Regions from separate parts of the Agrobacterium sp. NPDC090283 genome, predicted to be linked through region 4. Evidence: riboswitches for the same ligand, from Rfam matches in the RefSeq annotation. Region 4 holds a riboswitch; each other region holds the start of a gene.
The links. Region 4 has a riboswitch for cobalamin ahead of ACIQUH_RS19375 ((2Fe-2S) ferredoxin domain-containing protein). Riboswitches for the same ligand answer to the same signal wherever they lie in the genome.
Positions count from the first base shown of each region.

Region 1: it holds a riboswitch for cobalamin, as region 4 does, so the genes downstream of both, bluB (5,6-dimethylbenzimidazole synthase) here and ACIQUH_RS19375 ((2Fe-2S) ferredoxin domain-containing protein) in region 4, are expected to answer to the same signal.
Region 2: it holds a riboswitch for cobalamin, as region 4 does, so the genes downstream of both, nrdH (glutaredoxin-like protein NrdH) here and ACIQUH_RS19375 ((2Fe-2S) ferredoxin domain-containing protein) in region 4, are expected to answer to the same signal.
Region 3: it holds a riboswitch for cobalamin, as region 4 does, so the genes downstream of both, ACIQUH_RS04635 (ABC transporter substrate-binding protein) here and ACIQUH_RS19375 ((2Fe-2S) ferredoxin domain-containing protein) in region 4, are expected to answer to the same signal.

Region 1 covers NZ_JBIVYG010000013.1:79,289-86,784, forward strand. The annotation lists gene ACIQUH_RS18540 (hypothetical protein) at 1-268, shown strand, start outside; gene ACIQUH_RS18545 (hypothetical protein) at 371-1,324, shown strand; gene bluB (5,6-dimethylbenzimidazole synthase) at 1,392-2,105, opposite strand; cobalamin riboswitch at 2,202-2,386, opposite strand; gene ACIQUH_RS18555 (hypothetical protein) at 2,472-3,302, opposite strand; gene ACIQUH_RS18560 (glyoxalase superfamily protein) at 3,495-3,872, shown strand; gene ACIQUH_RS18565 (NAD+ synthase) at 4,149-5,828, opposite strand; gene ACIQUH_RS18570 (LTA synthase family protein) at 6,050-7,496, shown strand, end outside.
Region 2 covers NZ_JBIVYG010000008.1:25,545-33,040, forward strand. The annotation lists gene ACIQUH_RS13405 (ATP-binding cassette domain-containing protein) at 1-416, shown strand, start outside; gene ACIQUH_RS13410 (nucleoside triphosphate hydrolase) at 413-1,042, shown strand; cobalamin riboswitch at 1,176-1,400, shown strand; gene nrdH (glutaredoxin-like protein NrdH) at 1,708-1,929, shown strand; gene nrdI (class Ib ribonucleoside-diphosphate reductase assembly flavoprotein NrdI) at 1,942-2,340, shown strand; gene nrdE (class 1b ribonucleoside-diphosphate reductase subunit alpha) at 2,328-4,514, shown strand; gene nrdF (class 1b ribonucleoside-diphosphate reductase subunit beta) at 4,532-5,506, shown strand; gene ACIQUH_RS13435 (alpha/beta hydrolase) at 5,537-6,640, opposite strand; gene recF (DNA replication/repair protein RecF) at 6,793-7,496, shown strand, end outside.
Region 3 covers NZ_JBIVYG010000002.1:363,831-371,326, reverse strand. The annotation lists gene ACIQUH_RS04665 (hydantoinase/oxoprolinase family protein) at 1-378, opposite strand, end outside; gene ACIQUH_RS04660 (GNAT family N-acetyltransferase) at 507-962, opposite strand; gene ACIQUH_RS04655 (cupin domain-containing protein) at 959-1,315, opposite strand; gene ACIQUH_RS04650 (2-hydroxyacid dehydrogenase) at 1,342-2,265, opposite strand; gene argE (acetylornithine deacetylase) at 2,289-3,413, opposite strand; gene ACIQUH_RS04640 (GNAT family N-acetyltransferase) at 3,617-4,495, shown strand; cobalamin riboswitch at 4,535-4,769, shown strand; gene ACIQUH_RS04635 (ABC transporter substrate-binding protein) at 4,926-5,957, shown strand; gene ACIQUH_RS04630 (FecCD family ABC transporter permease) at 5,954-6,982, shown strand; gene ACIQUH_RS04625 (ABC transporter ATP-binding protein) at 6,979-7,496, shown strand, end outside.
Region 4 covers NZ_JBIVYG010000014.1:89,060-96,555, reverse strand. The annotation lists gene ACIQUH_RS19390 (ABC transporter permease) at 1-186, opposite strand, end outside; gene ACIQUH_RS19385 (ABC transporter permease) at 186-1,100, opposite strand; gene ACIQUH_RS19380 (ABC transporter substrate-binding protein) at 1,107-2,603, opposite strand; gene ACIQUH_RS19375 ((2Fe-2S) ferredoxin domain-containing protein) at 2,620-3,411, opposite strand; cobalamin riboswitch at 3,502-3,695, opposite strand; gene ACIQUH_RS19370 (TetR/AcrR family transcriptional regulator) at 3,965-4,609, opposite strand; gene ACIQUH_RS19365 (TonB-dependent siderophore receptor) at 4,772-6,919, shown strand; gene ACIQUH_RS19360 (ABC transporter substrate-binding protein) at 6,927-7,496, shown strand, end outside.

The sequences.
Region 1 (7,496 bases), on a different contig from region 4:
GACGGATCAGCAGATCACCATGCTGATGGACGCCTTCCTGGAACGCGCGACTAATATGTCGACTGTCGAGATCGAGTTCTATGTGAACAATCAGAGCAACGACTACGCCGTCTCCGGCGACGTCTATCTCTACACGGTTTCCGGCACCATCAGCACTGAAAAAGGCACCTCCCAATACCGCATGCTCGCCGATCAGGCGGCGGCTGGCGGTCCTCCGCCGGCCGGCGGCGGCGCTCTCTCCAGCGGCAAGATCATTCCGCTGAACTGACGGCTCTCAGGCACGGGCGGCGCAGCCCTTCACCCCACCGGACACGCCGCCCCTGTAAAGCCGGACATCCATCCTTCACCCCTTTTTCCATGAGGCAAGCGAATGACTTTCGAGGAACTCACCGCGCTCAAGGAGCGGCATTACCATCAGCTGACAGGCATACCCGGCGTCACGGCGATCGGCGTCGGGTTGCTTGAGGACGCCGCCGGCGAACTGACACAGGAGCTTGGCCTGATCCTTTACCACCGCGCGCCGGAGCCATCGCTGAAGGCGGGTCTGATGACGACGCTGGGCGGCGCGCCGCTGCAGGTACGGGAAGGATCCTTCGACCGCCCGAGCGAGGCGGTGCTGACACCGCCCGCGCCCGGCACGGAATGGAAGGATCACCCCAGACGCCTTTCCGACAACCCGCGCGAAAAAGTCGTGGAGCCGATGGTCGGCGGCATCAGCGGCAGCCCGGATTACTGGTCCTGGACGGATACCGTCGGCACCATCGGGCTGGTCGTCCGGGCCGCCAACGGAGCACCGCTGATCATGAGCAATGCCCATGTCATCTGCCGGGACAATGCCCAGATCGGCGATGACGTGTCGCAACCGGCACGCACCTGGTTTGGCGATCTTGCCGCCAATATCGTCGCTTTCCAGAGGGGCAACATCGTCTATCAGGGAACGCCCTATGGCGTCGATGCGGCTGTCGCCAGCCCGGCGAATGGCCGGCTCGCCACCATCGGCGCAATCTACAACCTCCCCTCGCCGTTGGGGGCGGCCGTTGCGGCGCTCAACATGAATGTCACGAAATCGGGCGTGACGACCAATATCACCAATGGCGTCGTTTCCGGCTTTTACGACGTACAGCAGCCGAATATGCGCAACCAGATCGGCATATCGCCGCGTCGGGCCGGCGAGGTCTTCAGTCAGCCGGGCGATAGCGGCAGCGCCGTCATCGACACCGCCGGCAATAATGTCGTCGGATTGTTCTGGGGTGCAAGCGGCGCGATCAGCCTCGCCAGCCCCATTCACCCCATCCTCAATCTTTTTAACTGCACTGTCGTTTGAAGAGACGAAAGCCACCCTTCAAAGCCCACCCTTCCCGGTTTCGTCCGGGAGGGGTGGAGCCGCCCGGTCAACCGCCCCAGCGATTGCGGAACACCAGTTCCTCCAAAGGCACGCGCTGCCGCCAGCCTTTCACCGCCAGTTCCGGTTCAGTGTAAAGTTCGTTGACCCGGCCAAGGCACAGCCAGGCGACGATTTCAATATGGTCGGGAATACCAAGAATAATACGAATGTCGCTGTCGTGGAAAATGCTGACCCAGCCGACGCCGACGCCTTCGGCGCGGGCCGCGAGCCAGAGGTTCTGGATGGCGCAGACGGTGGAATAGACATCCGTGCGCGGATTGTGGGTGCGGCCCAGCACCACCTTGCCGCCCCGCGTCGGATCGCAGGTGACGCAGATGCTGAGTGGCGCCTTGCGGATGCCTTCAAGCTTGAGACTGCGATAAAGCGCCTGCTGCTCGCCGGCAAACATCGCCGCCGCCTCTTCATTGGCGCGGCTGAAGGCCACCCATGCCGCCTGGCGCACGGCGCCATCGGTAACGAGGGTGAAGTTCCACGGCTGCATGAAACCGACCGAGGGCGCCGAATGCGCCGCCTTCAGCAGGCGCTCGACAAGGGCGTCCGGCAGCGGATCTGGCAGGAACTGGTCGCGCACATCGCGCCGCGTCTCGATGGCGCGATAGATCGCCTCGCGCTCCGCGCCGGAAAACGGGCGGGCGGGTGAAAGCGCATGATCGCTTGAACTGGCTTGCAATGGATTGCCAGCGGACGGATCGGTCGGCATCGTTTAACCCCAACAATGCGGGCGCGCGGTTGCCGAAACCATGCCGGTTTTCGCATGCACGACGCGCCTCTTCAGCAACCTGCCGCCGTCCGCGCGGTTCGGTCTATCCTGCCAGGCCGGTCTTCTGACTCGGCTTCATCCGCCCCCTTTCGCCTTCCCGAATGACTTCAGTGGCATGAGAAAAAGGGCATCCGCCTCACAGCGCTGGGCACGTTCCGGTCTTTCACCGAATTCCCGATTCTCCCGCCTCAACGGCAGGCACCTGACCCAAAACCTATGGGCAAAAAAACTTGCAAATGCAAGTATCCCGCCGGTGGTGCGGCAAAGTGACCACGGGCGATCCCACACCTTCGCTCGTCCTGCCCGTCACTCTAGCGGAAAGTACCTGACATAAGCGAATTCATCCCCATCCGGTGACCAGTTGGGCGAGTTCATCGTGCCCTGCCCGCCGAAAAGCTCGAACAGCGTCTCGGCATTGCCGCCATCCATATCCATCAGCCGCACCCGCACGTCGAGGTCACGCGGATGGTCGAAGACGTCGCCGTCATAGGAGACGAACACCACCTTGTCACCTCTGGGTGACGGATGCGGAAACCAGTCGCCATAGGAGCTGTCGGTAATGCGTTCGACAGCGGAACCGTCCACCCGCACCCGCCAGATCTGCATCTGCCCGGTGCGGCTGGAATTAAAATAGATCCACGCACCATCCGGCGAATAATCCGGACCGTCATTACGGCCTTCGCCATGGGTCAGCCGCGTCTCGGTGGCAGTCTCGACATCCATGGAATAGATATCGAAGACCTGATCGCGAATGCCGCAATAGGCAAAGCTTTTCCCATCCGGCGACCAGCCGTGCCAGTAGGAAGGAAGGTTCCTCGTCATCAGCCGCGGTGCGCCTCCCATAGAGGACAGGAGATAGATGGCGCTCTTGCCGAATTCCACCTTGTCGGAGATGGCATAAAGCGAACCGTCAGGCGAAATGCCGTGATCGTTGTTGCAGAGCGCGGCAAAGCCGGTATCGACCTTTTCCGGCGCGGCCCTACCGGAAAGAGACAGGCGATAAAGCAGCCCCTCGCTGTTCAACAGCAGGTATTTTCCATCCGGCGACCAGTTCGGCGCTTCGAAGAGATCAGGCGTCTGCCACACCACCCGCATCTGCCGGGTGCGGATGTTGAAGATTTCGATGGAGCTGCGCATTCTGCCTCCCGGGCGTGTCTGTGTTCTCGCTCAAGGCGCTCGGCAATAGAGACATTCCGTTTGCATCCGCCATCGCCTCGATTATGATCCTAGGGCGGCAGGCACCGTCCTGCAAATTCAAACCGGAAAAAACGCCCGCGCCCCGGCACCGTCCGCGCCGCCTGCCGTTTCTCCCAGATCCGAGGTTCCGCGATGAATACCATCGCCGATCACGGCATCCGCTTCGGGCGGATCGCCGCCATGCTTCCTGTCAGGAATATCGAAAAGGCCCATGATTTTTACGTTGGCGTGCTGGGCTTCGAAAAGACCTTCGAAAACGGCACCCCCGTCGGTTTCATGATCCTCAAACAGGGCAATGCCGAGCTGCACCTGACATTGCAGCCCACCCACAAGGCAGCGCCCTTCAATGTCGCGCATATGATGGTCAGCGATGTCGATGCGCTGCACGCGCTGTGCAAGAGCCAGGGGCTGCGCATCATCAAGGGGCTGCAGGACAAGGATTATGGCCTGCGCGCCTTTGTGTTCGAAGACCCGGATGGCAACCGCATCGATGTGGGGCAGGTTATTTAAGGTAAGGAAGCGGCGCGGGTGCTCTCCGCGCCATTCACATATCCGCGCCGTGGACCGGGCGCATGCCACTTGTTTCTTCTCCCCGCCGGGGAGAAGTCCGCGGCAGCGGGATGAGGGGGTGAGGGTCGAGATAGATCGAGAGCTAGCCCCCTCATCCGACCCTTCGGGCCACCTTCTCCCCGGCGGGGAGAAGAAATTTGCCGCACCTTCGTACAGCAATCGCCCTGTTTATGAAGAAGATTCGGCGTTAACCACGCCTTCCGGAAACCGTCGCAATCACCGATCCCTAAACCGGTTGGTGATCGGATAACGCCGGTCACGCCCAAAGTTCTTCTTGGTGATCTTCACGCCCGGCGCCGATTGCCGGCGCTTGTATTCGGCGAGATAGAGCAGATGCTCCACCCGGTGCACGGTCGCCACATCATGGCCGCGCGCCAGAATTTCCTCGACCGACATTTCCTTCTCGACCAGGCATTCCAGAATATCGTCCAGCACCGGATAGGGCGGCAGCGAATCCTGGTCGGTCTGGTTGGGCCGCAATTCGGCCGACGGGGCCTTGGAAATGATATTGGCCGGGATCACCTCACCGGAAGGACCGAGCGCGCCCGGCGGCACATGGGCGTTGCGCCAGCTGGAAATGGCATAGACCTGCATCTTGTAAAGGTCCTTGATGGGGTTGAAACCACCATTCATGTCGCCATAAAGCGTGGCGTAACCCACTGACATCTCGGACTTGTTGCCCGTCGTCACCACCATCGAGCCGAACTTGTTCGAGACGGCCATCAAAATGGTGCCGCGCGTGCGGCTCTGCAGGTTTTCCTCGGTAATGCCCTCTTCCGTGCCCTCGAAGAGATCGGAGAGCGCCGAGAGGAACCCTTCCACCGGCTCCGAAATCGGCACGATATCGTAACGGCAGCCCAGCGCTTTCGCGCAATCGGCGGCGTCTTTCAGCGATTCTTCCGATGTATAACGATAGGGCAGCATGATGCAGCGCACCCGCTCCTCGCCCAGCGCATCGACAGCCAGTGCCGCGCAGATCGCCGAATCGATACCGCCGGAAAGGCCGAGAACCACGCTCTTGAAGCCGTTCTTGTTGACGTAGTCACGAAATCCCAGCATGCAGGCACGGTAATCCGCCTCCTCGCCTTCGGGAATTTTCGAGAATGGCCCGCTTTCGCAATGCCAGCCATCGGCAGTGCGTTTCCAGTCGGTGACGGCAAGTGTGGCCTCGAACTGGCTCATCTGGAAGGCAAGCGTCTTGTCGGCATTAAAACCGAAACTCGCGCCGTCGAACACCAGTTCGTCCTGCCCGCCCAGCTGGTTGGCGAAAACCAGCGGCAGGCCGCTCTCGATCACCTGTTTCAGCGCGACCTGATGGCGCACATCGAGCTTGCCGCGATAATAGGGCGACCCGTTCGGCACCAACAGGATTTCCGCCCCGCTTTCGGCGAGCGTTTCGCACACGCCCATGTCGTTCCAGATTTCCTCGCAGATCGGAATGCCGATGCGCACACCGCGAAAATTATAGGGACCGGAAATCGATCCTTCGGCGAAAACCCGCTTCTCGTCGAACTCGCCGTAATTCGGCAGGTCGATCTTGTCGCGCAGCGCGATGATCTTGCCGCCATCCAGCAGCGCCACAGAATTGTGCCGGCCCGTTTCGCCCTGTCGCGGAAAACCGATGACGACACCCGGCCCGCCATCGGCGGTCTCCGCCGCCAGCTCTTCCACCGCCTTCAGGCAGGCCTTCAGAAAAGCCGGCTTCAGCACCAGATCCTCCGGCGGATAGCCTGAAATGAACAGCTCGGTCAGAAGCAGAAGGTCGGCGCCCTGCGTTGCCGCATCGGCCCTTGCCTCGCGCGCCCTGGCGAGATTGCCCGCCACGTCGCCAACGGTGGGATTGAACTGCCCGACGGCAATCCGGAGATGGTTCTCTATATCGTGTCTGTCGCTCATGGCTTTTCAATACCGCGCCCGTGCCCGCTCCGCAACGCGGCAATTGCATGGCGGCATCCGTTACGCATGGCAGGCACGCGTTCACGCTAAGGTTATCGCCGCGCCAGCCAGGTTGCGCAAAGTTCATGTCGCGTTCATCGCGCTTATGTGACAGTTACATGACACTTTTGCGACGCCCGATTCATCTCCCCGGATTGGGCGGACGCCTGAAATACCGGAGTATGAGTTTGAGAGATTCGGCGCCAAAAACAACGGCTTCCGAAAAGGCTGGTTTCGTCTTTTCGCCCGCATGGACAAGGAGCCTTTCGAAGCTTTCGGCCGCGGCCCATCCGCTTGCCAATCTGACGGTCGCGTCGATCGTGCTCGTCGTGGCGCTGGAATGGATCGCCCGTGGTTCGCTCCATGATGTCGGTGTTTTCCTCACCTCCTCCGCCCGCCCGGGCATGACCACCATTGCCGCCGTGCTCACCCTTCTCGTCGCACTGGATGCACTTCTTGGCCGGCGTTATCTGTCCCTCATCGCAGTTGCGCCGCTCTGCGCGCTGACCGGGCTTATTTCCGCGCAGAAGCAGACCTATCTCTCCGATCCGCTTTATCCCTCCGACCTGCTGTTCGGCCGCCAGATACTTGAGCTTTTGCCCACGATGCTGAAGGCCCAACCGCTGACGGCGGTGCTGGTCGCTCTCGGCATCTGCGCCACGATTGCCGCTCTTGCGGCCCTCTGGCTGCTAGCGCGCCGTCATTCGCCCATCCTGCGTTGGCGCGAACGCGCCGCCGGTCTCGCGCTGGCGCTGCCGCTTCTTGCCGGCCTCGCCTCGCTGATGGATTATTCGCATTATTCCTGGGTCCGCGATCGCCTCAACATCATTCCCATGATGTGGGACCAGCAGGAAAATTACCGCCATAACGGTTTCCTGATGGCCTTCGCCTTCAATATTCCGATGGCCAACGTCTCGACCCCGCAGGGTTACGGCGAAAACAGCATTGCCGATCTTACCTCGGAACCCGCCTCTTTCGCCGCCAACAAGGGCGATTACCCCGATGTCATCATGCTGATGAGCGAATCGCTGTGGGATCCCGCCCGGCTCAAAAATGTGAACCTTTCTGCCGACCCGATGCCGACGATCCGCGCCAAACAGTCCGGCAATGTGTTTTCGCCCGAGTTCGGCGGCATGACGGCGAATGTGGAATTCGAGGCGCTGACCGGCTTTTCCAACGCCTTCCTGCCCTATGGCAGCATTCCCTATCAGCAATATATCCGCCGCCCCGTGCCCTCGCTCGCCAGCTTCTTCCGCGGTGAAGGTTATTCGGCAATCGCCATGCACCCGTTCCAGGAATGGTTCTGGAACCGCAAGCAGGTCTACGCGAATTTCGGCTTCGAGGAATTCCGCTCCGAAGAGACTTTGCCGGCCATGGAAAAACGCGGCAACTTCGCCTCGGACGATGCGCTGATGGACGAGATCATGGCGGCGGCCGAGAAGGCGCAGAACCCGCTCTTCCTCTTCGCCGTCACCCTGCAGGGACACGGCCCCTACGAGGCGACCCGTTACGCGGAAAACACCATAGGCATCGAAGGCGATCTCTCCGCCTCGGCCTCGCAGGCACTCGCCACCTATTCCCAAGGGGTGGCGGAAGCTGACGAAGCGCTGCTGAAACTGATGCGCTGGG
Region 2 (7,496 bases), on a different contig from region 4:
GCCCGGCCATGGAAAAATTCGCTCGCGAGAAGCTGTCGGAACTCGGCCTGATGACGATCCAGAACATCAATCAGGCGGTGGAAACCCTCTCCGGTGGCCAGCGCCAGGGTGTGGCCGTGGCGCGTGCGGCGGCATTCGGTTCCAAGGTCGTCATCCTCGACGAGCCGACGGCAGCACTCGGCGTTAAGGAAAGCCGGCGTGTTCTGGAGCTTATTCTCGATGTACGGTCCCGTGGCCTGCCGATCGTCCTGATCTCGCATAACATGCCGCATGTCTTCGAGGTTGCGGATCGCATCCATATTCACCGGCTGGGCAAGCGCCTGTGCGTCATCAATCCGAAGGACTATTCGATGTCGGATGCCGTCGCCTTCATGACCGGTGCCAAGGAAGCGCCGAAGGAAACGCTTGCCGCATGACGCTGAAGCTTGAAACGATCGTCGAGGATGTTCTTCGGCGGGCAGAAGGTAGATCCCGTTTTATCGTTGCCATAGCCGGTCCCCCTGGGGCCGGCAAATCCACGCTGGCGGACGCCCTTTGTGATGCTTTGCTCACGCGCGGCGAGACGGCCGCCGTTCTGCCGATGGACGGCTTCCATATGGATAACGGTATTCTTGAGGAGCGGGGGCTGCTGTCGCGAAAGGGCGCGCCCGAAACTTTCGATGTGCGCGGCTTCCTCGATATAGTGTCGGCCGTTCGTAAAGGCGGCCAGGAAGTCCTTGTCCCGGTTTTCGACCGTTCCCGCGAAATCGCCATTGCGTCCGCCCGCGCTATCGTACCGGAAACACGTTTCGTCCTTGCCGAAGGCAACTACCTGCTGCTGAACGAAGCGCCGTGGACGACGCTTTCCAGGAGCTTCGACCTCACCATCCTTGTGGGTCCCTCCGTCGCGGTGCTGGAAGAGAGGCTGCGCAACAGATGGTTGGGCTATGGTCTCGATGCCGCTCAAATCCACGCCAAACTATTCGAGAACGATCTTCCCAACGGAAAAAGGGTGATCGAAAACGCCCGTCCCGCCGATATTCGCATCGATATCTGGGAATAGATTAACGCTTTTCCGTTCTTCAGCCGCAAAGCGCATTTGCCGTTAAGCCTTTGTTGACCATGTGTTGAATCTTTTTGATCCACAGGGTGGGGCTTTTGTGTGTCTATTCATTGACGCGAAAATTTCCTCATATACTATATGTGGTGTTCGAGGTTCTTCCGATTCGCAAGGATTGGGAGCTAAGACGGGAATTCGGTGCGTAACGCCATCCTGGCGGAGCAAGGCCGAAACTGCCCCCGCAACTGTAAGCGGTGAGCATCGTTCCGATTTGGGTCACTGGGGCTGAAAGCTCCGGGAAGGCCGGGATAGATGTTGTGACCCGCAAGTCAGGAGACCTGCCTTGAGCGCAAACGTCCACGGGCGGGGTGTCCGGAGGAAGGTGTATGACGCAAATGATTTGCGTTCGCCCTTTTCTGCCCCCTCCAGAACAAGCTTCGGGGTGAAGTCATGCCAGTGCATTCTTTTGAGTTGCTACGCTCGTCGGCGTAGAGAGTGATTTTCCGCGGCTTGAAGATCGCCAGGAAAAGGAAACCCGGTTTCCGCCTGGAATGCGACGAACTCTCCAAGCTGCACGTTTTGCCTGAATGACAGATCCATCGCCACCCGATTGCGAGTGCAATCGGCAATGTTGAGCCGTGTCCTAAATCGGCTTCGAAAGGGAAATTATGACCGTCACCGTTTACAGCAAACCCGCCTGCGTCCAATGCACCGCCACGTACCGCGCCCTCGACCGCATCGGCGTTCCCTATGAGATTGTCGATATTTCCGAGGATGCTGACGCGCTCGATCACGTCCGTGGCCTTGGTTATATGCAGGTTCCCGTGGTCGTCGCCGGCGAACGCCATTGGGCGGGTTTCCGGCCTGACATGATTGGCTCGATCAGCTGAGGCGGTGGGGCGATGGGCCTGATCGTCTATTATTCCAGCCGCTCTGAAAACACCCATCGTTTCCTTCTGAAACTGGGACGGCGTTTGTTTCGCCTGCCGCTCGGCGCTGAGGATGACGTGCCTCAGGTGTCGGAGCCCTATGTGCTCGTTACCCCCACCTATGGGGGCGGCGGCACAAAAGGGGCCGTGCCGAAACCGGTTATCCGGTTCTTGAACGAGCCCTCCAACAGAAATCTCATTCGCGGCGTCATCGCGGCGGGCAACACGAATTTTGGCGCAGCTTTCGCATCCGCCGGAGATATCGTCTCGCGCAAGTGCGCAGTGCCGTTTCTCTATCGCTTCGAGCTTCTCGGCACGGAGGAAGATGTCGCCAACGTCAAACATGGATTGGAACGATTTTGGACACGCTGACCTCGAGCGCGCTGCGCAAGGACGCCAAACAGCCGGTAGCAGCAAGCCAGAAACCGCTCGATGCGGCTCTGGACTACCACGCACTGAACGCGATGCTGAACCTTTATGACGAGAACGGGAAGATCCAGCTCGACAAGGATCGCCTCGCCGCCCGGCAATATTTCCTCCAGCACGTCAACCAGAATACGGTGTTTTTCCATAACCTAAGGGAAAAACTCGATTATCTGGTGACGGAGGGATATTATGAGCAGGAGGTGCTGGATCAGTACTCCTTCAATTTCGTCCGCGACCTCTATGACGAGGCTTATGCCCGGAAATTCCGCTTCCCGACCTTTCTGGGCGCCTTCAAATATTACACCTCCTACACGCTGAAGACCTTCGACGGAAAACGTTATCTCGAGCGTTATGAGGATCGCGTCTGCATGGTGGCGCTGGCTCTCGCGCGTGGTGATGAGCAGCTTGCCCGCAATCTGGTCGATGAAATCATTTCCGGCCGCTTCCAGCCGGCAACACCGACATTTCTCAATGCCGGCAAGAAGAGCCGCGGCGAGCTGGTCTCGTGTTTTCTGCTGCGCGTGGAAGACAATATGGAAAGCATCGGCCGCTCCATCAATTCGGCGCTGCAGCTTTCCAAGCGCGGCGGCGGCGTGGCGCTCTCCTTGACCAATATTCGCGAGGCTGGCGCGCCGATCAAGCAGATCGAAAACCAGTCTTCCGGCGTCATTCCTGTCATGAAACTGCTGGAAGATTCGTTTTCCTACGCCAACCAACTGGGTGCACGCCAGGGTGCCGGCGCGGTCTATCTACATGCTCACCACCCTGACATCATGCGCTTCCTCGATACCAAGCGTGAAAATGCCGACGAAAAGATCCGTATCAAGACCCTGTCGCTCGGCGTGGTGATCCCGGACATCACCTTCGAACTCGCCCGCAATAACGAGGATATGTACCTGTTCTCGCCCTATGATGTGGAGCGGGTCTATGGTGTGCCGTTTACCGAGATTTCGGTCAGCGAAAAATACCACGAAATGGTCGCCGACAGCCGCATCCGCAAGAAGAAGATCAAGGCGCGCGAATTCTTCCAGATCATCGCCGAAATCCAGTTCGAGAGCGGTTATCCCTACATCATGTTCGAGGATACGGTGAACCGCGCCAATCCGGTCGCCGGCCGCATCAGCATGAGCAATCTGTGCTCGGAAATCCTGCAGGTCAGCGAGGCGAGCGAATTCAACGCAGATTTGTCCTATAGCCATATGGGCAAGGATATTTCCTGCAATCTCGGTTCGCTCAACATCGCCTCGGCGATGGATTCGGCCGATTTCGGCAAGACCATCGAGACCTCCATCCGGGCGCTGACCGCGGTGTCGGACATGAGCCATATTTCCTCCGTTCCCTCGGTGGAAAAGGGCAATGATGCCAGCCACGCCATCGGGCTTGGCCAGATGAACCTGCACGGTTATCTGGCACGCGAGCGCATCTTCTACGGTTCCGAAGAAGGTATCGATTTCACCAATATCTATTTCTATACCGTGACCTATCACGCCATCCGCGCCAGCAACCGGCTCGCGGTGGAACGGGGCCAGAGCTTCAAGGGCTTTGAGAATTCCAAATATGCTTCCGGCGAATATTTCGACAAATATACCGACCGGGAATGGTTGCCTGCGACGGAAAAGGTCCGCGACCTGTTCGAAAAAGCCGGTATTGTCATTCCAACACAGGAAGACTGGACGGCGTTGAAGCAGGAGGTCATGGCATCGGGTCTCTATAACCAGAACCTTCAGGCCGTGCCGCCGACGGGTTCGATCTCCTATATCAACCACTCCACCTCTTCCATTCATCCGATCGTTTCGAAGATCGAAATTCGTAAAGAGGGCAAGATCGGCCGCGTTTATTACCCGGCTTCCTATCTCTCGAACGACAATCTCGAATATTATCAGGATGCCTACGAGATCGGGCCGGAAAAGATCATCGACACCTATGCGGCGGCCACCCAGCATGTCGATCAAGGCCTGTCGCTGACGCTGTTCTTCCGCGATACGGCGACGACGCGCGATATCAACCGGGCGCAGATTTATGCCTGGAAGAAGGGTATCAAGACCATCTACTACATCCGTTTGCGCCAGATGGCGCTGGAAGGCACGCAGGTTCAGGGCTGCGTTTCCTGCACGCTCTGATTTTGAGGGACAAGAGAATGAACATCGCCGTAAAACCCGTGTCCCGCATTCGCGCGGTCAACTGGAACCGCATCGAGGACGACAAGGATCTCGAAGTCTGGAACCGCCTGACCTCGAATTTCTGGCTGCCCGAAAAGGTGCCGCTCTCCAACGACATTCCCTCCTGGGGAACCCTGAAGCCGGAAGAGCAGAAACTGACGATCCGTGTCTTCACCGGGCTGACATTGCTCGACACCATCCAGAACGGCGTCGGCGCCGTGCGCCTGATGGCGGATTCGGCGACGCCGCATGAGGAGGCGGTACTTTCCAACATCTCCTTCATGGAGGCCGTGCACGCCCGTTCCTATTCATCGATCTTCTCGACGCTCTGCCTCACACCTGATGTTGACGACGCCTATCGCTGGTCGGAGGAAAACGAGTTTCTGCAGCGCAAGTCCGCGCTCATCATGCGGGAATATGACAGCGGCGATCCGCTGAAAAAGAAAATCGCCAGCGTGTTTCTGGAAAGCTTCCTGTTCTATTCCGGCTTCTACTTGCCTATGTTCTGGTCAAGCCGCGCCAAACTCACCAACACGGCGGATTTGATCCGTCTGATCATCCGCGACGAAGCGGTGCATGGCTATTATATCGGCTATAAGTTCCAGCGCGCGCTGGATCGTCTGGACGAGGCAAAGAGACAGGAGATCAAGGATTTCGCCTTCGATCTCTTGCTGGAACTTTACGACAATGAGGCGAAATATACTGAAGACCTCTATGACGGCGTCGGCCTCACGGAAGACGTCAAGCAGTTCCTGCACTACAACGCCAACAAGGCCCTGATGAATCTGGGTTACGAGGCGCTGTTTCCGGCCGAGGCCTGCCGTGTCAATCCGGCGATCCTCTCCGCCCTCTCGCCCAATGCCGACGAGAACCACGACTTTTTCTCCGGCTCCGGTTCGTCCTATGTCATCGGCAAGGCTGTTGCCACCGAGGACGAAGACTGGGATTTCTGAAGCAGGGTATTTCGGCGGGGGCCCGCAAAACTATTGCGGGTTCACCACCTGGCTCGCAAGGCGGAAGGGGCTGGAGACGGTGGCGCCGATCGCATCGAAAACGAAGGCTCCGGCACTGTTGATGTCGCCCCCGCGCCTGCTTGCCTCAAGTTGCGGCACCATGGAGGCCAGCGCCGCATAGCGGTCGTGATTGAGCGGGTCCGAGGCTTCCAGATTGGAAATGTCGACGAATTGCACGCCCTCCTTGAGGGCGGCTTCCTGCACCTGGCGGTCGGTGACATCCAGCGCACCGATACGGGTGATGTCCGCACCGAGGATGGAGGAGGCTTTGAGCGCACGGTCGTCCTTGGAAACGAGCACGGTGAGCGGCGGGTTGAGCCGGCCGACCACTTCGATCTGCTTGCGGAAGACATCGGCGTCGATGTCAGGCGCTGCCAGCACCACCTGCAGCTTGGCAATCACGTCGTTCCTGCCCTGCAAGCGCAACTGTCGTAGTGCCTCCATGACCAGCCAGCCACCCATGCTGTGGCCGAACACCACGACGCTTTTCTTCGGGGTCTGCCGGGTGAGGTCGATCAACATCGATGCCAGCGCATCGCGTGAAAAAGTCGCGGACTCCTTGTCGGCCACATAACCGGCGACAGTGGCCTGCGACGGCCAGGAAAAGACCAGCGGCACGCCGTTCATATTGGCATCTGCCGCCATCTGCGCCGCGCGGAACAGGGCTTCCTGATAGCTGTAATTATAGCCATGTACAAAAAGTGCGATCTGCTTGCCGGAGCGGGCTATGTCGCCAAGATCGGCATTGAAGCGTGTTTTCGTCAGCATATCGGCCCTGGTGACGACGAAATCCCTGTTCGGATCGGGCTTGCTGCTGGCCCATTCGATTTTGCCGCTTTTATGGGTCGGCGGGATGGAAATATCGAAACTGGCGTAGTTCGGCTCCATCGCCCGCTCCGTGGTGAAGCCCTTTTTCGCGTCCTTGTTTTTCTCCCGTGTGCTCGCCACGAAGGCAGTCACGATTTTCGTGTCGCGGGCCCTGGTGTTGACGGCTTCCAGCACATCCGCCCCCGGTCGGCCTGCGCAGGAAGAGAGAAGACCGAGAGTGAGGAAGAGCGAGAGGATCAGGCGCATGAATGGGCTACCAGTGATGAGGACCGGCTCATAAATAACCGGCCACTAAAAAAGTTGCTACTGGAGAATGAATTGCACTGTAGCGGCGGTCTTCGTTGCGGACGGGCATTCCCCACCTTGCTATCCGGCCATGTTCGTTTTAGGCCGTAAAGATGACGAACAAGGTGTCGCTTTTACGGCTGAAACTCACGGACTTCCGCAATTATGCTGCGGCAGCGCTCACGCTTGATGACCGCCATGTGGTGCTGACAGGCGACAATGGTTCCGGCAAGACAAATCTCCTGGAGGCCGTCTCCTTTCTCTCCCCCGGAAGGGGCCTGCGCCGCGCCACCCTGTCTGACGTGACGCGGGTAGGCGCCGAAGCCGCCGGTTTCTCGATCTTCGCCGATGTCGAGGGCATGGATGGCGAAGTCGCCATCGGCACAGGGATCGAAGGCGATGGCGAGGTGGTGTCGCGTCGGCTAAGACTGAACGGGACGCCGGTGAAATCTGTCGATGAGTTGACCGATCATCTGCGGGTTCTGTGGCTGACGCCCGCCATGGACGGCCTCTTTACCGGTTCGTCCTCGGATCGCCGGCGTTTCCTCGATCGGCTGGTGCTGTCGCTCGATCCCACCCATGGCCGGCGGGCAAGCGATTTCGAAAAGGCCATGCGTGGCCGCAACCGCCTGCTGTCGGAAGGCCGTTTCGATCCGGTCTGGCTGGATGGCATCGAAAAACAGATGGCGGAACTCGGCATCTCCATGGCGATTGCCCGTTATGAGATGCTCGGTCTTTTGAGGACCCTGATCGAAGGGCAGGCAGGCGATGCGGCGTTCCCATCGGCAGCGCTGTCGTTGTCCGGTTTCATGGACGA
Region 3 (7,496 bases), on a different contig from region 4:
CTCGGCTATGCCGAAAACCCGTTCACGCGGGATGAGCGGTTCCGGCCGCACGGAATAGAGATTGTGGATCTGCGGAATTTTCAGGCGTGCGACATCCAGCACGTCCTCGAAATTTTCGGTGGTGAACAGGGCGACGTTCTGGCCGTTGCGCTGGATCACCGTGTTGACGCCGACGGTGGTTCCATGGGTGAAATAGGAAACGTCCTTGGCTTCGATGCCGTCGCGCTTTTTCAGCGTATCGAGCGCGAGAAGGATTTCTTCTCCGGGCGCGTCGGGGCGGGAAAACACCTTCAGGGTGGAAAGCGAGCCGGTCCCATCGTCGAACGCGGCAAAATCCGTAAACGACCCGCCCACATCAACGCCAATGCGATATCCCATCTCTTCCGTCTCCTTTTCCAGTGCGGACGATGCTGTCATCGCGACCGGAAAAGGGCCAAGCATTTATGGGGTAAGGGTCATAGCCCCAGGTTATGAAGATGGCCGAGATGGCCCATCGCGAGGGTTGTTCAACCCTCGCCGGGTTTCGGCACCGTCATGTAATATTCGGGATGGGGTGCGGCGCGATAACCGGCCTTTTCGTAAACGCCATGGGCGTCGCGGGTTGCCAGCATCCAGCTCGATACCGTTGAAAGTTCCGGGTGCCTGCGTATCTCGGTGGCGATCCAGGACGCAAGGCCGCGACCGCGATGATCCTCCACCGTGAAGACATCGCGCAGATAGGCGAAAACGGCATAATCCGTCACCAGACGGGCGAAGGCGGCCATGGAGCCATCGGGGGCGTAAACGCCGACCGGCAGCGAATGCGAAAGCGCACGCTTCAGCCGGTCGGCGGTCATTCCCTGCGCCCAGTAGGAATCGCGGGCGAGAAAACCATGGACCAGATCGAAATTCACCCGTGCCGGATCGGTGCTCAGCACGTAGCCGTCGCGGGTGATTTCAAAAATGGCCGGCTCCCAGTTCATCCGTTCACCGTAACATAGATCTTGCGGACGGTTTCGATGGTTTTCCACACCCCGACGAAGCCCGGCTTCATGACGAAACTGTCGCCCGCCGTATAACGCAGCGGTGCGCCGCCTTCCGGCGTGATTTCGATGACGCCTTCGAGAATATGGCAGAACTCGAAGGTTTCTCCCTTGATCGAACGGCTCTCGCCCGGCGTCGCTTCCCAGATGCCGGTGTGGACGGTGCCGTTGCGGGCTTCGTCCAGCGGCCAGGTCTTGAAGGAGGGATCGCCGGAAATGAGGCGTTCCGGCAGGGCCTTGGAGGCTTTCGGCTCGAAGGCGGGGTGCGTGTCGATGGTCTTGAGAAGCGGCATGGGTGTCCTTTCCTGGAACGGGATGATCAATATCCGCGATTGCGGTCGACGAGGCCGAGCGGCTCGAGGCCGGACTGGTATCGTTTGATGTTCTCGACAACGGTGCGTGCTGCCGAATGAGGCTGGGTGACGCTGGCGATGTGCGGCGTCAGGAGAATTTTCGGATGCGTCCAGAAGGCATGGTCTTCCGGAAGCGGCTCCGGATCGGTGACGTCGATCACAGCACCCGAAAGCCTGCCGCTCTCCAGGGCATCGATGAGGGCGTCGTGGTCGAGCTGTCTGCCGCGCCCGGCGTGAACCAGCCCCGCACCCTCAGGAAGCATTCTCAGGCGTTCGCCATTCAGAAGTCCCGTCGTTTCGTCCGTCAACGGCAGCAGGCAAACGAGAATATCGCTGGAAGAAAGGATTGTGGATAATCCGGCTTCGCCGTGATGGCAGGTCACACCATCGATCTCGCGCGGTGAACGGCTCCAGCCGGACAGCGGAAAACCGAAGGGTTTCAGCCGTTCCAGCGCCGCAACGCCGAGCATGCCGAGCCCGAGAACGCCCACCCGGCATTCTTCCGCCTGACGCTGCGGCAGGGCCTTCCAGAGTTGCTGGTGCTGCTGTTTCAAATAGACCGGCAGGTTGCGGTGAAGCGCCAGCACGCCGAGGCTCACATATTCCTGCATCATGCGGATGATGCCTTCATCCACCATGCGCACGACTTTTACATGCGCAGGAACAGCGTCGATGTGGAACTGATCGACGCCCGCACCGATGGAAAACAGGATTTCGAGATTGCGGTAGCGGCCGATATCATCAGGCACGGTCCAGGTGATGAGGTATCGAACCGCATCCGCATCGACGCTGGCTGCATCCATCGAAAAAGGCAGTTCCGGCAGGTCCCGCGCCAGAGCCTGCCGGAAAATCTCGCCGCGCTTCGCGTCGGAATTGAAGAAGAAAGTCATCTGAAATCCGTGGTTCCGAAGGTTTAAACCGTACAGCGGTTCGCCAGTGTTTCCAGCATTGACTGGCAGGCCGAAAGCTCGCCGGCCGTTATGAACTCGTCCGGCTTGTGGGCGCGGCCGATATCGCCCGGGCCGCAGATGATGGCGTCGATGCCGGCCGCCTGAAAAAGTCCGGCCTCCGTGCCGTAGCTGACGGCGGCGATGCAGGGCGCGTCGGTCAATTCTTCCAGAAGCGTCACGAGGGGTGCATCGGCGGCAAGGGACAACGCCGGATAATCGCTCATCGGCATCCATTCCACGTCGATTCCCTTGGCAGCGAGCGCTTCGACGCCGTCACGCACCGGCTGGAGCAGGGCGACCGGCGATATCCCGGCAATCGCCCGCGCTTCCAGTTCGATGGCGCAGAAATCGGGGATGATATTGATCGCCTGTCCGCCTTTCAGCATGCCGATCTGGAGGGAGGAATAGGGCGGCTCGAATGTCGCTTCGAAAGGACCCTGCGTGAGAGCCTGTGCGGTCTCGACCGCCTTTGCCATGATGCCGGTCATCAGATGGATGGCGTTCACGCCCTGATCCGGTCGCGAGGAATGGCCGGAGCGGCCGCGAATGGCGATGCGTGCGGCGGCTTTGCCCTTGTGGGCGCGCACGGCGCGCAGATTGCTCGGTTCGCCGATGATCGCGCCCGCCGGTTTTGCGCATAGTTCCGGCAATCGGGCGATGAGATGCGGAACGCCGCGGCAGCCCGCCTCCTCGTCATAGGAAAAGGCGATATGAACGGGCCGCTTCAGCGCCATGCGTGAAAATGCCGGTGCCGCGGCGAGAACCGTGGCCAGAAACCCTTTCATGTCGGTGGTTCCGCGTCCGTAAAGACGCTCGCCTCCGGCTCTCAGCGTGAAGGGATCGGAGGACCATTCCGGCTCACCGGCAGGCACCACATCCATATGGCCGGACAGGATGTATCCACTGGCATCGGTCGGGCCGAAGCTGGCGAAGAGATTGGCGCGGTCGCCCTCCGGGCCGGCAAGCAGCGATACTTTCGCGCCGTGGCTTTCCAGATAATCGGCGATCCATCCGGCAATGTCGCCATTGGCGGTTCCTACGACCGAGGGGAAGCCGACAAGACGCTCCAGAATGTCGATTGCGTTCATGGCTGTCTCCGTCGCTTCAACGCCGAAAAGCTTAGAGCGGCCTGCGGCGTTTATCTGCTGAAATAGGCGTGATTTCAGTAGATTGTTGTGTCCTTTCAGCACTTTCAAAAAATTCCTGCTGACGAGGCTGGTTATCTTCGGATGTCGTGAGCTGGGATGCCGGGATCAAGGTTCCGCGCCGGAGGGAATGAGAGCCGTTTGTCATGGAGCTGCTCAAAGTCGATAGTTTCGAGTTGCGGACAGTGGATATCGCCGATGTGGAGGCCGATCATCTGCATGCTTTGTCCATGGCTGTCGGATGGCGATATCACGCGAACGAATGGTGTTTCCTGCGTCAATGTGGCGTCGGCCTTGCCGCGCTGGACGAGATAGACCGCGTTGTCGCAACCGCAATGCTGTTTCCTTATGATGAGGGTTTCGCGACGGTCGGCATGGTCATCGTTTCCCCGCGTTTGCAGGGGCAGGGCGTTGCACCATGGCTGGTCGGCCAACTCATTGCGGGCTACCCTGACGCCGCCCTGCGTTTGAACGCGACGGAAGCGTCGCGGCGGCTTTTTGCGCGGCTGGGTTTTGCCGGGGAGACGGAAAAAATACATCTCCTGCGCGGCAAGGCGCGTTGTACTGCCGAGATGCCGGCGCTTGGAAGAAAACAGAGAATCGAGCCGCTGTCCGAGGATCATTTATCCGCCGTGGCGGATCTGGATCGGGTGGCTTTCGGTGTTTCGCGCCGGGGCGTCCTGCAACGCCTTCTCCGGGAAAATACGGGTTACGGCCTGTTCGAGGCCGATCGTCTTGCCGCCTTCGCATTGCGGCGTGCAGCGGGGCGGGGCCATATTGTCGGCCCGGTCGTTGCCGGTGACGAGGCGGATGCGATTGCGCTGGTGAGGCGGCATTTTTCCGATCTCGACGATCAGCTTGTCCGTCTCGATGCCGTGCGGGACAGCGGTCTTCTGACCGATTTCCTGACGCAATCCGGGCTGGTGGTCATCGAAACGCTCACCATCATGTCGAAAGGCGTGCCGCAACCGGCAGGCTCCGGTTCCGCAAGGATTTTCGCCCTTGCAGGCCCGTCTTTGTGCTGAGGTGCGGCACTATCGCAATTGACGCCCCGCTTCTTGCCCCTTATGTGAGAAAGCGACGGTTCCTGCAGCCGAAAGGCGAAGGGATTAATAGGGAACATGGTGCGGGCGATTTTTTCACCCAATGCCGTGGCTGCCCCCGCAACTGTAAGCGGATTGTCGTTCATCCCCGTGACGCTTGAAGGCGTCATGCCACTGTATTCTCAGGAATGCGGGAAGGCAGATGAGTGACGCAAATCCGTGAGCCAGGAGACCTGCCGTTAAAATATAAACCATCGTTACGGGCGGGGAAGCCCGGAGGAGGAGATTGTAATGTTATTTCATAACATTCGTTTGCGTCCCAAGACCGTTCTCCGTACAAGACGTCCCGCTGTTGCTGCGCGTTCTGACGCCTGCTGCTCTGGAATAAGTTTTACTGTCGACTGGAGAACACATGTTTCATTCTAGACGCCTGCCGGTCCATGCCGGCTTTCTGGCCGCTGCGCTTTCGGTTTTGCCTGTCACCGCCGCAAATGCTGCCGAAACCACCTATCCCCTGACGATCAACAGCTGCGGTCAGGAGATCACCTTCAAGCAGGCTCCCGCCCGCACCGTGTCCGTCGGCCAGAGCACGACCGAGGTACTTTATTTGCTCGGCCTCGCCGACAAGGTTGTCGGCACCGCGCTGTGGATCGGCCCGGTTCTGAAGGGATACGAGGAGGCCAATGCCAAGGTTGAGCGGCTGGCCGATAATGACCCCAGCTTCGAGGCGGTCGTCGGCAAGAAGCCGGACCTCGTGACGACGCAGTTCCAGTGGCAGATCGGCCCGGAAGGCGTTGTCGGAACGCCGGCGCAATTTGCCGAACTTGGCATTCCCGTTTATACCTCGCCTGCCGATTGCCTTGGCAAGGACAATTCCGGTGGCGGCGACGGCGTGCGCAACACCGTCTTCACCATGGACCTGATCTACCAGGAAATCCGCGATCTCGCCAAAATCTTCAACGTGCAGGATCGCGGTGAAGAGGTCGTTGCCGATCTGAAGAAGCGTGAGGAAGCCGCCCGCGCCAAGATCGCCTCCGCCAATGGCAAGCTTTCCGCCGTCTTCTGGTTCTCCAGCGCCGAGCTGGATATCGATCCCTATGTGGCCGGCCGCAATGGCGCCCCCGGCTACATCATGTCCGCGCTGGGTCTGAAGAACGTCATCGAAAGCGATGAAGAATGGCCAACCGTCGGCTGGGAAACCATCGCCAAGGCCAATCCGTCCATCGTCGTCGCCGGCAAGATGGACCGCCGCCGGTTCCCTGCCGACGATGTCGCCGTCAAGCTGAAGTTCCTCGCCACCGATCCCGTGGCCAGCATCATGCCCGCCGTCAAGGAAGGTCATGTGTTCGAGATGGATGCGCAGGCGATGAACCCGACCATCCGCACCATCGAAGGCATCGAAACGCTGGCCGAGGCGATTTCGGCTGCCGGCCTCGCGAAGTGAACGGACTTTCCATTCATCTCGGCAGGGCGGGGCTGGCTCTTGCCGCGCTCGCCCTGTTGCTCGTGGCGCTGATGGCCGGGGCGGCCATCGGCGAGACCGCCATTCCGTTTGATGTCGTGGCGAAAACCATTGCCAACCGTGTCTTCCATGCGGGTTATCCGCTGGAGCCGCTGGATGAGGGTATCGTCTGGAGTTACCGCCTCAGCCGCGCGGTTGTTGCCGCCTGTTGCGGCGCTTCTTTGGCGCTCGCCGGAGCGGTGCTGCAATCGCTTCTGCGCAATCCGCTTGCCGATCCCTATATTCTCGGCATTTCCGCCGGCGCCTCCACCGGTGCCGTCGCCGTGGCGCTTTTGGGCTTCGGAGCGGGGTTCCTGACGATGCCGGCCGGGGCGCTCATTGGCGCTTTCGTCGCGTTTTCGCTGGTCAGCCTTCTGGCGGTGCGGGCGGGACACGGCAACAGCGCCATCATTCTGGCGGGGGTGGCCGGGTCGCAGCTGTTCAACGCCATGACCTCCTTCATCGTCACCAAATCCGCCAATGCGGAACAGGCGCGCGGCATCATGTTCTGGCTACTGGGCAACCTCTCGGGCGTGCGCTGGCCGGATGTCTGGCTGGCGCTGCCGGTCAGCCTTGCGGGACTTGCTGTGTGTCTCTGGTATGCTCGGGCGCTCGATGCCTTCGCCTTCGGCGGTCAGGCCGCCGCCTCGCTCGGCATTCCGGTGCGCTGGGTCTACGCCGTGCTCATCTCCGTTTCGGCGATCATGACGGCTGCGATGGTGTCGCTGGTCGGCTCCATCGGCTTCGTGGGGCTCGTCATTCCGCATGCCGCACGCATCTTCGTCGGCGTTCGCCATGGCATATTATTGCCGGTAACGGCGCTGACCGGCGCGGTTTTCATGATTATTGCGGATATTCTCTCGCGCATCGTCATTCCCGGGCAGGTGCTGCCCATCGGCGTCATCACTGCGCTTGTCGGTGCGCCCGCCTTTGCCTTCATTCTCGGGCAGAAGAGGGGACGTTCATGAAATTATCCGCCCACGACCTGCATTTCCATGCCGGCAATATCGACATCGTACGCGGCGTTTCACTCGATGTCGGTTCCGGTGAGTTTCTGGGCATTATCGGGCCGAACGGTTCCGGCAAAAGCACGCTGCTTTCCATGCTGGCAGGCATTCGCAAGCCGCGCCGGGGCCATGTCAGGCTCGGGGATGAGCCGCTCGCCTCGCTGGGACGCCGAGACCTTGCCCGCCGGCTCGCCTTCGTGGAGCAGCAGGCCGAAACCACCGAACGCATCACCGCACGACAGGCGGTGGAGCTTGGGCGCACGCCCTATCTCGGTCCGCTTTCCGCCTGGTCGCAGAAGGATGACGCCATTGTTGATGCAGCACTTGCCAATGTCGACATGGCCGACAAGGCGGAGCGCAACTGGCACCACCTTTCCGGCGGAGAACGCCAGCGCCTGCATATCGCCCGCGCATTGACGCAGGAGCCGCATATCCTGCTTCTGGACGAGCCGACCAACCATCTCGACATCGGCCA
Region 4 (7,496 bases):
GCGCCATCCGCCCGCCATGAGGCGCGAAAGAAGATCGCGTCCGAGATGATCGGTTCCCAGCAGATGCTGCGCCGTCACACCGGAATGGCGGGCTAGGATATCCACGGCATCAGGATCATAGGGCTGCCAAAGGGTGCTGAGGAGCAGAAAAAGGGCCAGGATGGCGAGCGCGAAATACCGGAGCATCAGACGAGCCGTGGATCCAGAAGGCGCTGAAACAGCTGCACGATCAGATTCATGAAGAGCAGCCAAAGCGCGATGACCATCACATAGGCCTGCAGCACCATCTGGTCTCGTACCGCGATGCTTTGCACAAGGAACTGGCTGATGCCGGGAAGATTGAAGAGGATTTCCATGGTGGCCGTTGAGCCGATAACCCACCCCGCCTCCGAGCGCACCGCCGAAAGCAGGGCATAAAACGCACCGCGATGCGCGTGGCGCCAGAGCGCCTGCCGATGCGAAAGTCCTTTGGCGAGAGCTGTGCGAAAATACGGCTGTCGCGTGGTTTCGATCATGTCACGGCGGTAGATACGTGCAAAGACGGCAGCCGAATGGGAGGCGATGAGAAGGACGGGCAATATGATTGCTGTGATGTCGGTTCCGAAGGGTCGAATCCAGCGCAGCTGGACGCCGAGAACCCAGAGCAGGACAAGCCCCAGCCAGAAACCGGGCACAGCCTGCACGAAGACCGAAAATGCGCGGCTGGCACGATCGGCAATACCACCCGGCCGCGCCGCAGCGCTGAAGCCGAGTGGTACGGCGACGGCAATGGCGAGGAGAAGGCCGGAAATACCGAGCATGAGCGAGAGAGGCAGACGCTCGATAAATTCCGCAAAGACGGATTCGCCGGTGCGGAAGGATCGGCCCCAGTCACCGGCAACGAAATCCGAAAGCCAGTGCAGATAACGCAGGATGAGCGGGCGATCGAGGCCCCACCCTTCCCGCAGCGCCGCAACGGTTTCGCTCGTGGCCGTCAGGTTCCACACCCGAATGGCAATCTGCACCGGATCGGCGGGCATCCATGCGATGAGCGTGAAGGATGCGAATGAAAGCGCAACCATTCCCAACACGGAATATATGCCGAACCGGAGCAATTGCATCTGACCTTACCGCGCTTCGCCTATATCGCCGCGCAGGACATAATAGTCGGAACCCCACGGCTCGTAGTTCTGCAGCCGCGTCGAAAGTCCGACATACCAGACGGGTGAGACCAGGAAGGATGCGGGAACATCCGCAAACAGCTTCGTCTGTGCATCAAGCGCGATCGTGGCGCGTTCGCCGGCGTCGCCCGCCGTCGCGAAACGGTCGAGAATGGCATCGAAGTCAGGCGAGGCGTATTTCGCATAGTTGAGCGAGGCGCCGCTGCGCAGCATCGAATTGAGGAAAAAGGCCGGGTCTCCGTTCGGTGCGGTATGCTGCGCCCATAGGGCGATGTCGAATTCGCCGGCCGCAGCCACGTCCTGAATATTTTCCACGACCTTCGTGTCGAGTTCGATGCCTAGTCTGGCAAGCTGCGCCTTCACCACCGGCAGCATGGTGACGAGGTCCGGGCGCTGCGGATAGGTAATGGCGAGAAGGCGAAGCGGCGTGCCGTCCTTCTCACGCTTCCCTGCCCCGTTTTTCGTCCAGCCGGCTTCGTCGAGAAGCGCTTCGGCCTTCGCAAGATCGGTCTGTCGCTGCTCTTTCCCGGCAAAGGGGAAATAAGCGGCATAAGCGCCGGTCGCGGGTTCACCGCCATTGATTGCGGCCGCCAGTTCCCTGCGGTCGAAGCCGAGATCGAGCGCCTGGCGCACTTTGATATCAGCGGTAACCGGCCTCGTTGTGTTCAGGAAAGAGAGATATTGATAACCGACAGGGAAAGACTTGATCGTCAGATCCGGATTGGTTTTCAGACGGCTTACGACTTCCGAAGGTAATCCGAAAGCAAGATCCAGCTCGCCGGCTTCCAGCGCCAGTGTCATGCTTTGCGCATCGCCGAACCTGCGGAAATCAACCGGAGAACGTTCATCCGCATCGGCAAAATGGGTGTTCGGCGTGAGCGTCAGTGATGTATCCGCCTTGAAATCCGCAATCTGATACGGCCCGGTGAACAGCGCCTTCCCGTCAGTGGCGGGCTTGTAGGCGATCAGCGGCCATTCCGCGAAAAGTGCCTGAAGAAAAGCCACCGGCTTTTCCGTGGTAATAATCAGTGTCAGGTCGTCGGCCGCCTTGAAATCCAGCTTTCCACCCGTTGCCAGCGCCGCCTTGTTGGTCGCAAATGTATGATCGAAACCGGCGGCAAGCGCGGCCGCCGTCACAGGGGAACCATCGGAGAAGGCGCGGCCCGGTTTCAGCGTCACTTTCCAGCTGAGATCGCCGGTGCGCTCCGCTTTTTCGGCAAGACCGGGCACAAGTCGCCCTTCCCGATCGACGGTGAAGAGGTTTTCACCCACGCCATGGCTGACAAGCGCCCAGCCGTTCGATCCCTTTGCCGGGTCGAGACCGCTCGTGATGTATGTGGCGCCAACGCGCAATGGTTCGGTGGCGAGAGCACTGGCGCCCACACCCGTTATCAAGGCCGCAAGCCCGGCCGCGGCCAGACGTGAAAAGCTCTTTGCCGACATTCTGTTTCCTCTCATGCTATTCGGACAGATTGCGAAGCCGCTGTTTGCGGCCGGTCGGGTGGTAGGCGAAATCGTCAACGATGCTGCCACCCAGCAGATGTTCGGCAACGATACGGTCGACTGCCTCTTCCGTGACGCCGCCATAATAGGTGCCCTCGGGAAAGACCTGCAGGACGGGCGCAAGGTTGCAGGGGCCAAGACAGGTGGACTTGGCGGTCATGGTGCCCTCACCCGTAATCCGAAGCTTCTGCCGCTCCTGCTGGTTGCGCAGATGGCCCCAGATCACATCCGCACCCGCCGAATTGCATGGACCACCCTGGCAGACGAGCACGCGGCGCTTCTGTGCAGGCACCAGAGAGCCCTCGCCGGCGGACCGGAGCGACGCCGGAAGATCAAGTGGCTGCGCCGTTTCGGCAAGATCTTCAAGCAGGCGTGCCATCAGGCTGCTCGCTGTGGGGCTTGCTGCGACGGAAAGGGATGGCCACAGCCTGACGTCGCCTGCCCGCCATCGTTTCAGTGTCTTCGTCATCCAGTTGTGAAAACTGGGCTCCAGCGGCAGCATCAGTGGAATGATCAGGATATGGCCGACATCCTCATCGATCAGCTCGAACAGCGCTTCGCGGAGTGACGGCGTTCCCTGCTCCGTGAAAGCGATGCGAACGGTTCTTGCGCCGCAAAGCCCTTCGGCCTGCATTGCCAGATGCCGCATGTCCTGATGAGGCGCGGCGGCAAAGGCTGACTTCGCGACAAGCAGAACGGCGTCCGGTGTGGAAGGCTCGCGATTGGTTGGGTGGCTACTGTCTGTCACATTGCCTCATTCACGAGGCAGCGTCGAAAATGACAGGGTCTCCGGCGAAAGACCGGAAACAGCCATCATTCCCATGGCACCCCCCGACCACGGAATTACATGATGTCAGGCAGGTCTCCTGGCTTGCGGGTCGAGGCCGTCTCACCCGTCTTCCCGGCATCGCTGCCAGTGACATCGTGGGCGATCGGCTCACCGCTTACAGTTGCGGGACAGCTCCGGGTTTTCACCGGATTCCCTCTTAGCTCCCACCGGGTGGCGGAAGAACCATGACGGATGGACCCTACACTGCCGCCGGTCGCTGTCAACCGCCTGCACCAGTGTTGAGAACTCTACAGTGAAGCCTTTCGTTATGTTATAAAGTAACATTAACCTATTCATGACGAACTGGTCAATAGGTCAGTCTGTTTATTACCAATGAAGGAAGCAGCTTGAAGCTGGATCTTGACATCACAAAGCGGCGCGGCAGACAAAAGGGGTCGCTGGCTTTGGAATATTTGCGACAGCCCGCTCGATTTCAGGCTCCAGAACCCTCCACAAGATGATGGCCCTGCTGTTAGCTATTTGCCGATATTCCTCTGTAAAGCCAGTTCCAGGTCCTGTCGAAATATAGATCGACAGACTGCCTTGTATCGAACTCGGCGCTGCCCATCATCGCCGATGAGGTGGGCAATGCGACAAGACAGTGGATGAGGTGGCTGGCGATCAGGCTCACATCCCCGGCTGCAATCATGCCCGCATCCTGCGCTGTCTGCACGGCATCGACGAGCCGGTTCATGATCGGATCGGGCTGCGGCGGGATCGGTGCTTTCTTTTCGAACACGACAGCTTCACTGAAGGTGATGCGCTTCAGTGCAATGAGGTCCGGCTCCATGTTGATATGCAACAGTTCGCGCATCAGGGTCCGCAGGCGCTCAAGAGCGTTGCCCTGTGCCATCGGTAAGTCTCTCAGCCGCGCCACCGCTCGGGCATGAGCATGTTCCACCACGGCTTCGAACAGGGCGACTTTCGAGGAAAAGCGGCGATAGACAGTATCCTTGCCTGCCCCGCACTGCAACGCGACCTGCTCCATGGACGTGCCGGCAAAACCGCGCGTCGCAAAGAGTGTGGTCGCAGCGTCAATTATCCGTCCGGCTGCGGCGTTCTGTTCCGCCTTCAAGGGACGACCGACCCGCGCTGTGGCATTTATTCTTTCCGACACCAGATTTCCTCCGCACTTGCACGTGCCCGACCTGTTTGAAGATGTCGACCAGGATTGCCAACATAAAAGTTGACCAGCGCCTTCATATTAACTGGACAGGACGGTCCCGTTTGATTTATTCACTCTAGCAGATTTCCCAAGCTTCGACCATGGGGGCGAATAGTGAAGCAAGGTCTTTCCTTTAAAAACATTCTGACGGCCACAACCTTTCTGGTGGCAACCCATGCCCTGGCACAGGAGCAGGGCACGCAGTTGGAAACAATCGTCGTGCAGGGCAATGCCGGGGCGGCAGGAACATCCGCTGCGATTGTTGCCAAGTCCACTCGGTCGGCAACCAAGACCGGAACACCCGTAGCCGAAACGCCGCAATCCGTTACGGTGATAACGCGCAAGCAGATCGACGACCAGAATCCGCAAACGGTCAGCGAGGCGCTGCGTTACACGGCCGGTGTATTATCCGACCGGGACTCGAACTCACGTTACGATTCCGTATTTCTGCGCGGCTTCGGCGCATTTGGCCCGGCGACCAATTATGTGAACTATCTCGACGGTTTGAAACTTCAACGTGGTCAGGCCTTTGCAACACCCTCCATTGATCCGTTTTTCCTTGAGCGCATCGATGTCCTGAAGGGACCGGCAGCGCTTCTTTATGGCCAGGTAAGCCCCGGCGGCCTTGTCAATCAGGTCAGCCGCAAACCATCGAGCGTACAGTCGAACGAGGCAAGACTTGAAGTCGGGACCGATGGAAGGGTTCAGAGCGGTCTTTATTCCACCGGCCCCATCGCCACGGATGGAACATGGCAATACGGTATCGGCATTGTTGGCCGCTCCTCCGGCACGCGCTATGACGATGTGGATGAAAAGCGTCTCGGCATTGCGCCATCCCTCAAGTGGCAGCCGGACGAGGATACCTCGCTTGTTGTTTCCGGCTATTATCAGCGCGATCCGGAAGGCGGCTATTTCAACTCGCTTTATCCGAAGTTTCTGGCGCCCGCAGGCTATGCCGGTTTCCTCAGTCGGGACCTCAATGTCGGGGATCCGAACTACGACGCGTTCAGGCGCACGCAATATGGTGCCGGTTACGAGTTCGAGCACAGGTTCGATGACCAGGTGACCATCCGCTCCAACTTCCGATATTCCGGCGTGGATACCGATATGCGTTCGCTCCAGATGAACGGGCCAATGTCTGCGACGGGTATTATTCCCCGCTGGGCTGTCCATTCCATCGAGGACGTCGAAGGCTTTTCCTTCGACAACCAGGCTGAATTCAAGTTCGAAACCGGTGCCATCGGCCATACGCTTCTTGCCGGCCTCGACATTCAGCACTCAAGCAGCAATTGGGAATATCTGCTGGGTGGCGCGACGCCGCTTGATGTGGCCAATCCCGTCTACGGCCGACCGGTCGGCCCGTTCATGACGGCAGTCGACAATGATCAGTCGCTTCGCCAGACAGGCATCTATCTCCAGGATCAGATCGAGATCGGCGGGCTGCGCGGCGTTTTCGGGGTGCGGCACGACTGGGCCCGTCAGGACACTGACAATCTCCTTGCCGGAACATCGTTGAAACGATCCGACAGTGCCACCAGCTATCGCGCCGGCCTGCTTTACCTTTTCGATAACGGCATTGCGCCCTATGTCAGTTATTCCACCTCGTTCGAACCTTCCACCAGCGTGGGCGCCAATGGCAGTCCGTTCAAGCCGACGGAAGCGCAGCAATATGAAGTGGGCGTCAAATACCAGCCTACAGGGCTTGACGCCATCTTCACGCTCTCTGCCTTCGATATTCGCCAGCAGAATGTGGTCTATTACAACGCCTCATCAGGTTTCAACGAACAGCAGGGAGAAATCCACTCCCGCGGGCTGGAGTTCGAGGCGAGAGGAAACCTCACCAGCAATCTCGAGCTGATCGCCGCGGTTTCCCTGCTCGACACGGAAGTTTCCGAATCCGGCATCACATCGATCATAGGCAACCGCCCGCAGGCCGTGCCGCGTTATTACGGTTCTCTCTGGGCAAACTACACCGTCTCATCCGGTGCGCTGGAGGGCTTAAGCATCGGCGGCGGCGTGCGTTTCGTCGGCTCCAGCTATAGTAACGATACCAATACGGTGAAAGCCGATGGCTATACCCTGATTGACGCCGCACTTCGTTATGATTTTGGAGCAACGAACCCGAAACTCAAGGGGCTGCAGGCGACACTGAACGTCACCAACCTGCTCGACAAGGACTATTACTCCTCCTGCAGTTCCGAGTATTATTGCCAGTACGGCAACGGTCGGACGGTGCTCGCCAGCCTCAGATATAAATGGTGATGTCGCCGTGATCATAACGAGACGAGGCTTTTGCATCTCCTTTGCGGCAGCCGGCATCCTTTCCGGCATTCAGCCCGCCGGAGCCGAGCAGCCGGTTACCGTGAGGGATATGGCGGGTAGCGAGGTACATCTTCCCGCCCTGCCGAAAAGGATCGTTCTGCTGGAGGCGCATGACCTGCTGACGATGTCGCTCCTGCATCGCGATCCTGCGTCGCTGGTCGTGGGCTGGGCCGCCGTCGATCGGCTCGACAGCGGTGAATTGCAGACGATCCTGCTGAACGGCCATTCCGTCAGCACGGTCGGAACGCTGAGCCCGGACACGCTTTCCCTTGAAGGACTGATCGCCCTGTCTCCCGACCTGATCGTGACCACGGCCTTCATGACGCCGCAGGGGGATGAGAATTCCCTGCTGCAGAGGCTGCAGAAGATCGGCATTCCCGTGGTGTTCAGCGACGCCTCCTCAAACGCGGCCGATGAGGCGCGGGCAAGCGGCCCGGTTGATGCGATGAAAGCATCTATGCGCATGTGGGGAACACTTCTGGGCGCTTCAGACAAAGCCGAGGCCTACATCGCCTTT